DNA from 2 places in the Candidatus Clostridium stratigraminis genome. Region 2 is predicted to be linked to the other one. Evidence: a T-box and tRNA genes for the amino acid it is inferred to sense, from the RefSeq annotation. Region 2 holds a T-box; the other holds one or more tRNA genes.
The links. A T-box is a leader RNA that pairs with one kind of tRNA and senses whether it is charged. The one in region 2 lies ahead of asnS (asparagine--tRNA ligase), so its partner is inferred to be a tRNA-Asn.

Region 1: it has a tRNA-Asn gene. The T-box ahead of asnS (asparagine--tRNA ligase) is inferred to sense a tRNA for this amino acid. The anticodon was not compared.

Annotation. Positions count from the first base shown of each region.
Region 1 is NZ_JBJHZZ010000028.1:3,129-7,562, reverse strand. It holds gene ACJDUG_RS17465 (MGMT family protein) at 19-339, shown strand; gene ACJDUG_RS17460 (DMT family transporter) at 512-1,426, shown strand; gene ACJDUG_RS17455 (DODA-type extradiol aromatic ring-opening family dioxygenase) at 1,568-2,329, shown strand; tRNA gene ACJDUG_RS17450 (tRNA-Asn) at 2,387-2,461, shown strand; gene ACJDUG_RS17445 (TerC family protein) at 2,559-3,308, shown strand; T-box leader at 3,355-3,523, shown strand; gene ACJDUG_RS17440 (glycine--tRNA ligase) at 3,711-4,434, shown strand, end outside.
Region 2 is NZ_JBJHZZ010000014.1:42,835-47,268, forward strand. It holds gene mnmH (tRNA 2-selenouridine(34) synthase MnmH) at 1-766, opposite strand, end outside; gene asnS (asparagine--tRNA ligase) at 900-2,291, opposite strand; T-box leader at 2,431-2,665, opposite strand; gene ACJDUG_RS14925 (LURP-one-related/scramblase family protein) at 2,736-3,218, opposite strand; gene ACJDUG_RS14930 (MutS family DNA mismatch repair protein) at 3,235-4,434, opposite strand, start outside.

The DNA of each region.
Region 1 (4,434 bases), on a different contig from region 2:
TTAAGGAAAGGGGAAAAAATGAAGGATTTTTTTCAGCGTGTTTATATAATTGTATTTAAGATTCCTGAGGGAAAGGTAGCAACCTATGGACAAATAGCAAAGCTTATAGGTGAACCAAGATCTGCAAGAATAGTGGGATGGGCTATGAAAGCAGCACCTAATGAACTTCATCTGCCCTGCCATAGGGTGGTAAATAGATTAGGAGAGATGGCTCCAGAATATGCCTTTGGCTCAAAACAGCTGCAAAGAGATATACTTAAAGCAGAGGGAATAACCTTTAAAAAAGATGGATCCATTGACTTAAAAAAACACCTTTGGAATCCAAAAGAAACACTCTAAAATTTATAATTATGAGTAAGCCCCAGTTTTGCAATAATAAGCAATTAATAAAAAGACAATCACCGCAAGGCCCTGGGGTTCTCAAATTCATTAATTGCTGATACAATATATTGTGAGGGGAACAACAATTAATAATTGTTGTGTATAACTAGGAATACAGGGGGAAATAGAAATGAAAAAACAAGAAGTTGAATCCAGTCTTTTACTTTTACTAGCTGCGGCAATTTGGGGATTTGCTTTTGTAGCCCAGAGAATCGGTTCAAAATATGTAGGTTCATTTATGTTTAATGGCGTAAGATTTGCCTTAGGCAGCCTTTCTTTAGTCCCACTATTATTAGTGTCCTTAAAAAAGGAAAAAAGCAAGGCTCTATCGGAAGAGGAAGCTGTTTCAACAAGCCCTTGGAAATCCGGTGTTATACTCGGATGCGTAATTTTCCTTGCAGCATCACTTCAGCAAATAGGTCTGGTTGAAACTTCTGCTGGAAAAGCAGCCTTTATAACTGGCTTTTATATTGTGCTTGTTCCTGTTTTTGGAATATTTTTAAAACATAATATACATAAAGCTACCTGGGTTGGAGTTATACTAGCTATTATTGGATTATATTTTTTAAGCGTCACAGAAGGTTTCACAATTGCAATGTCAGATATATACGAGCTTATAGGAGCCTTTCTATGGGCCATTCACATATTGCTAATAGACAATTTTACGAAAAAAGTAGATGCATTAAAATTATCTTTTGTACAGTTTCTAACTTGTTCCATATTAAGTTTAATTGCAGCCTTTATATTCGAGAAAAACACTTTGATTGGATTATCCCAAGCAGTTATTCCAATACTTTATGGTGGAATTTGCTCTGTTGGAATTGCATATACTTTGCAGGTAGTAGGGCAGAAAAATGCTAAACCATCACATGCAGCCATCGTTTTAAGTATGGAATCTGTATTTGCAGCTATAGGTGGATTAATTATACTTCACGAAAATTTAGGCGCAAGAGGTTATATTGGCTGCGGATTAATGTTCGCAGGAGTAATTTTATCGCAATATGGAAGCTTTCCAAAGCAGGAAAAAGCATCGCTCAGTAATTAGCGATTGTTTAGGGGTTGAGGCAAAAACATTTTGCCTCAACCCCTAAATTTTTACAACTATTACTTGACAAGATAGAATTCAATATTGTATCATAGTTACACAAAGTAAGTAAGTTGAATTTGATAATAAGGAGGCTTTATTATGTCACTATTTGTTTGTCATGGTGGACCAACTCTTGCAATAGAAGAAAATGATTATACTAATTTTTTAAAGGATTTAGCAAAGGGCATAAAGCCTAAGGCTATTGTAATATTTACAGCACACTTTGAGAGTGAAATAACTACAATATCATCAATAGAAAATACCTATGATATGATTTATGACTTTTATGGATTTCCAGAGGAGCTATATTCAATAAAATACAATGCAAAAGGCTCACCTGAAATTGCTAATAAAATAAAAAGTTTGTTAGAAGTGAAGGGTATAAGAAGTGAACTTGATAAGACTAGAGGATTAGACCATGGAAGCTGGGATATACTTAAAATAATGTATCCAGAAGCTAATATTCCCGTAGTTCAAGTTTCTGTAAATCCATTTTTACCTATGGAAAAGCAGTATGAAATAGGAAAAGCATTAAGGGAACTTGAAAAAGAAAATATATTAGTAATAGGAAGCGGGTCTACGGTCCATAATTTAAGAACAGTGGATTGGTATGCAAAAGAAACTAAAAGTTGGGCAATAGAATTTGATAATTGGCTTATAGAAAATGTTGAACAAAATAATTTAAAAAACTTGTTTAATTATCAAGAATTAGCCCCTAATGCAAAAATGGCTGTACCAAGAGAAGAACACATAGCTCCAATGTTTATAGCTATGGGAAGCGGTCAAGAAGGGAAACTTCCAAAACTTCTTCATAGAAGCTATGCTTATGGTACTTTAAGTTACATTTGTTTTGAATTTTAATTAAAAAGCTCTTGAAATTTTAACATTATGTGCTATAATAACTAATGTAATAAACGTTCCATGGTAGCTCAATGGCGGAGCATTCGGCTGTTAACCGAAGGGTTGGAGGTTCGAGCCCTCTCCATGGAGCCATATTTATTAGTATAATATTTTAATTTATAAATAAAATAAAGGCAGTGTCTTAAATGACATTGCTTTTTTGTACATAAAACTAATGAGGAGTGTAATAATGGATAATATATGGCTAATACTATTTTCTATTCTTCAAATTACTATAATGGATATTACTCTCTCTGGAGATAATGTAAGTGTAATTGCTTTAGCAATAAGAAATTTACCAAAGAAGCAGGCTAAAATTGCAAGCTTAATTGGTGTTGCAGGAGCAGTACTTCTTAGAATTATATTTACATGTATTATTTCGCTGATTATGTCAATAGAATGGCTGCCAATAAAGCTAATTGGAGGAATATTACTTATAAAAATAACATGGGATTTATTAAATATGGAGGATGTTTCGGAAGGTAGTGGAATTAATGCTAGTAAAAGTTTGTGGAAAGCTGTATCAAATATAATAATAGCAGATTTAAGTATGGGCTTAGATAATGTTCTGGCTATAGCCGGTGCAGCCAAAGGCAATATATGGCTCATAATCTTTGGACTATCTCTTAGCATACCTATTATTTTTTTTGGAGCTAAATTTGTAGCTAACCTAATGAAAAAGTATGGGATAATAGTATATATTGGAGCAAGTATTCTCATATATACTGCCATAAATATGGTTACTGGCGATAATCTAGTTTCTAAATATATACCTGATTTAATTTCTCAAATAATAGCTTTAATGTTCGGCGCAGCAGTCATAGTCTATGGTGTAATAAAAATAAGAAAAGAAAGATATAAAACAAAAAATATAGGAAGAAAAGATATATTTGACAATATGAAGGACTTTGGAAATAAAAACCCAAAAGAAACATTATAGCATTGACAATATTAAGTAATAGGTTATAATTAAGAATATAATTTTATATATCATGATGAGAAAGAAGAGTAATATTAGAATTTTTATAGAGAGGCTGCGGTGGTGTAAGCAGCTAAAGACCTAATATGAAGGGAACTTTTGAATGATTTAAATGTGAAAGCAGGGCATTTGCCAACAAGGGTGGAACCGCGGAAGAAAATTCTTTCGTCCCTTATGGTAAGTAGTCCTTTTTTAATTGGAATAATATAAACGAGTAGTCTTAAACTACTCAGTGTGACCACTAAAAGGAGGTAAAAGTCCTAAATGGGCTTCTACGGGTAGTCTGCCGATTAATAATCGGCAAGTTAGACTACACCGTGCTGACTAGACTAATTAGTAATAATGAAAAGGAGGAAAAGATAAATGGCTGTTGAAAAGACTATGGATAAAATAGTAGCACTTGCAAAAGGAAGGGGCTTTGTATTTGCCGGATCAGAAATATATGGTGGACTTGCAAATGCTTGGGACTTTGGACCCTTAGGTGTAGAATTTAAGAACAATGTTAAAAAAGCATGGTGGAAAAAATTTGTGCAAGAAAGTCCTTATAATGTAGGGGTGGACTGCGCCATACTAATGAACAGTGAAGTGTGGGTTGCATCAGGACATGTAGGTGGCTTTTCTGATCCTTTAATGGATTGCAAGGAATGTAAGGCTAGATTTAGAGCTGATAAGCTAGTTGAGGATCATATGACTGAAAATGGAGCTGAAGCAGCTAGTGCTGATGGATGGACAAATGAGCAGCTTAAAGCTTATTTAGAAGAGCACAATATTGTTTGTCCTAAGTGTGGCAAGAAAAACTTTACTGATATAAGAAAGTTTAATCTAATGTTTAAAACCTTTATGGGTATAACAGAGGATTCTAAAAATGAAATTTATCTAAGACCTGAAACTGCACAAGGAATATTTGTAAACTTTAGAAATGTTCAAAGGACTTCTAGAAAGAAGGTTCCTTTTGGAATTGCTCAAATAGGTAAATCCTTTAGAAATGAAATTACTCCAGGTAATTTTATTTTTAGAACAAGAGAATTTGAACAGATGGAACTTGAATTTTTCTGTAAGCCTGGAACTGATTTAGAGTGGTTTAATT
Region 2 (4,434 bases):
TTGTGTATTCCTCTAAAATCAACTCGCACCTATATTCAATATCAGCATCAACTAGCAGGTGTATGCCTGCTTCCATATTACTATATATAAACTCTGGTATAATTATATTTCCTATTCTTTTACTTTCACCTTCAACAAAAATAAAGTTACTTTTCCTTTGAATTAAGGAATTGAATACTAAAGATTCAAAGTGTTTTTGGCTTCTTTCACCTTTTAATCCTACGCTGCCTAATAAAGACCCTCTATGGTTTGCAGCCTCTTCTAAATCTAGAACATCCATACCATTTCTCTTTAAGTTATATAAGAGCCTTGTCTTTCCAACTCCAGTTTTTCCATGAAGAACAATATATTTAACCTTTTCATTTTCTTTAGGCAGCATTTCATTAATGTATCCTCTGTAGGCTTTATATCCTCCACTTAACTTATAGGTATTGAGTCCTAAGGTTGTTAAAAGGCCGCAGAGGCTTGAGCTTCTCATTCCACCTCTTGCGCAAAAAAGTATAAGTTTATCATATTCTTTATCTAGCTTACTTACTTCATTGTAAATCTTAGGCAATTTCTTGGATACAGCCTGTACTCCTAAATATTTTGCTCTCTCAACATTTTCATTTACATAAACATAACCTATTTCCTTTCTCTCTTCATTATCAAAAATAGGAATATTTATAGCACCTGGAATTGTAGCTTCTTTATATTCCATAGGACTTCTTACATCAATTAATGCAAAATTTCCTTTTAAATCACAATAATTTATCGACTTAAACATCTTATCTCCTTGCATGTGAACATTCTGCAAACTAGTATAACCCTAAAAAATAATTATGTCAAAAATGAAAAGCAGCTGTCACAAAACTTGCGACAGCTAGCTTAAGAGGGCATTGTTTTTTATAAAAGTAATACTAAAACTCTGATGTTCCAGTAGTTCTAGGGAATGGTATTACATCTCTAATATTTGACATTCCAGTTAGGTACATAAGTATTCTTTCAAATCCTAGTCCAAAACCTGAATGTACAGTTTCTCCATACTTTCTTAGTTCTAAGTACCACCAGTAATCTTCTTTATTAAGTCCTAGTTCTTCCATTCTAGCTTCAAGAACCTTAAGCCTTTCTTCTCTTTGACTTCCGCCAATGATTTCTCCAATTCCTGGTACTAAAAGATCAGCTGCGGCTACAGTTTTTCCATCTTCGTTAGCTCTCATATAAAATGCTTTAATATCTTTAGGATAATTGTATACAAAAATAGGCTTTTTGAAGTATTTCTCAGTTAAATATCTTTCGTGTTCAGTTTGAAGATCTATGCCCCATTTAACTGGATATTCAAATTCTTCTCCGCATTTTTCTAGAATCTCAACTGCTTCAGTATAGCTTACTCTACCAAAATCAGAATTAACAACATGTGTTAATCTTTCCATTAAACCTGTGTCTATAAATTTATTGAAAAATTCCATTTCTTCTGGAGCATTTTCCATAACATAGGTAATAATGTATTTCACCATAGCTTCTGCAACTTCCATGTCATAAGCTAAGTCAGCAAAGGCCATTTCTGGTTCAATCATCCAAAATTCAGCTGCATGTCTTGCAGTGTTTGAATTTTCAGCTCTAAAGGTAGGTCCAAAGGTGTATATGTCCCTAAAGGCAAGGGCAAAGGTTTCTCCATTTAGCTGTCCACTAACAGTTAAATTTGTCGGTTTTCCAAAGAAATCCTTTGAGGCATCTACTGCACCCTTCTCATCCTTAGGTATATTGCTTAAATCTAAGGTTGTAACCCTAAACATTTCTCCAGCACCTTCAGCATCACTCCCAGTTATTATTGGGGTGTGTACATACACAAAACCTCTTTCCTGAAAGAATTTGTGTATTGCATATGCTGCAATTGAGCGAACCCTAAAAACTGCCGAAAATGTGTTGCTTCTGGGTCTTAAATGTGCAATTGTCCTTAAATATTCAAGCGAATGTCTCTTCTTTTGCAGTGGATAATCTGATTGAGATAGTCCTTCAATTATTATGTTCTTTGCCTTTATTTCAAAGGGCTGCTTAGAATCTGGAGTTAGTTCTAATATACCCTCTACTGAAATAGATGAGCTTATTGGGAGTTTAGATATTTCTTTATAATTTTCTAAATTACTTTCAAATACTACTTGAACATTTTTAAAAAAGCTTCCATCATTAAGCTCTATAAAGCCAAAAGCATTAGATGCTCTTATTGTTCTAACCCAACCGGATAATCTTACCAATTGTCCCTCAAACTTTCCAGTTTCTCTGTAAAGCTGCTTTATTACTGTACCTTCCATTTTAATTCCCTCCTAAAGTTTTATACTGTACATAGTAATTATTAGCTACTATGTACATTAAGTTACTTATATAGACATATTATAAACAAATACATCTAAAGAAAATATGAAATAAAAAAACCCTCATCCATTAAATAATTAATGGGACGAAGGTAAATTCCGCGGTGCCACCCAGATTGCTTAAAAAAGCCAGCTTAAAAAGTACGTATCATACTTTCCAATAATAACGCATTGGTTACGTCTAAGCCTACTATCCATGGATTTCAGTTAGAAACTCAGAGCTGTTCTTCGCTAAAAGCTTCATACTGTGTTTCCACCAGTCACAGCTCTCTTTAAATCTGCATAATAGCTACTCTTCTCATCAAAGTTTTACTTATATAATTTTAATTCATTATACACATTTAAATATGTTATGTCAAATTTTAATGGTAGCCATATGACTTATTACTTATTTTTGTTATCATATAATATTTGATCTATTACAATTACAAGTGACAGCATAAATTCTTGATTTTCTGTATCTTCAATCTCCACACCATAGGTATCTGAAAAGGAAAACCATTTTTTACTTACATGCGCAACTTCTCTTCCATCCTTAAAAACTTGAAACTCATGTGAAAAGATTTCTCCTTCAATGGTATAATTCCCCATTGTACTTTCAATATAAAAACTAGGCTTAAAAAAACTCATTTCTTTTTTTACAGTAGCAGCATAAGTTTCATTTAAGAAAATATTATACCTTGGTAGAAAATGAAACATTTCCTGCTCAATGTAGGAAACCTCTCTATCATTTAAATCATATATTCTTAGTTTGTTACCAAAGGAAAAAAATTTTCCTCTTACTATGAATCTATCATTTTCAAATTCATCCTTAATAGTAAAACTGTCCGCCATACTTAATACTCTTTGTCTAATTTGATACCTCATACATCCCACTCCTTCGTTATTCCTTAAATTCTATCCCAGCAAGCTTCATAAGAAATTTAGCATTTCTTGTAGTTGAAATACCCTTTCTTAATTTATAATCAAAATGTATTTCGTTATTCTTGTAATATTCTTGAAAATTGTAGTTTTCCACCTTTTGATTTTTGTTTTCCAGATCCCCTAGTTCAAGATCATGTGTAGAAATAATGCCAAGTGTATTTTCTTTACTTAACATATTAATAAGTGCTTCAGCTCCAATGTGCCTATCTAAAGAATTTGTTCCTTTAAATATTTCATCTAATAGAAAGAATACTGTTTCTCCACCTTTCGCTGCAGCTACAATCTTTTTAATTCGAATTATTTCCGCATAAAAAGAAGAAATACTTTTTTCAAGATTATCGCTTATTCTCATACAGGTATATATATTCATAAGACCACAGGAAAATTCCTCTGCACGAACGCTTGCTCCTGCATAGGCTAGGACGAGATTAATTCCTATAGTCCGTAAGTATGTGCTTTTACCTGACATGTTAGAGCCAGTTATTAAAAATATACTAGAATTTTTATTAAGATCTACGCCGTTACTTACGGCATCTTTAGGCAATAAGGGATGAGCTGTATTTATAGCTCTTACTTTCAGGTTGTTATCTATAACGGGTAAGGTCCATTCAGGGTTATCAAATCCAATTATACTCAAGCTTGATAAGGCTTCCATGTCCCCAATAGCATTAAGCCAAGGCATTACTAACCTTCCATACTGTTTTTTCCAATTATCCAGTTGTACAATTAAATGAAAATCCCATAGAAAAATTACATTAAGCAGAATGCTAAAAAGATTACGCCTATCAGAAACTTTATCTGAAATTTTACTCAGCTTATTTATTGCCTTAGAAGCCTTAAATTTATCGCCTATAAATTCATGTTTAATTTCATTTAATAGCTTTGAATGAAAATTTTTCTCTTCAATTAATTTTATCATTTTATAAAAGAGTTTTAGATTTTTCTTATATTTATAGATAGTGTCCAGAATCTCAGTTCTCTGTTTTTCTTGTAATTTTAGAATACCCAGATTAACTGCCATAAAGATTAAGGGGACTACATAGCCTACAACATTGAAAACTAAAAATAGCAATATTGATATAACTGTAATTAGCGGCATTAATAAAATTATAAATTTAAAAAAATCTTTGTTAGCAGTAGAGTTTGCCTTTTCAGCCCA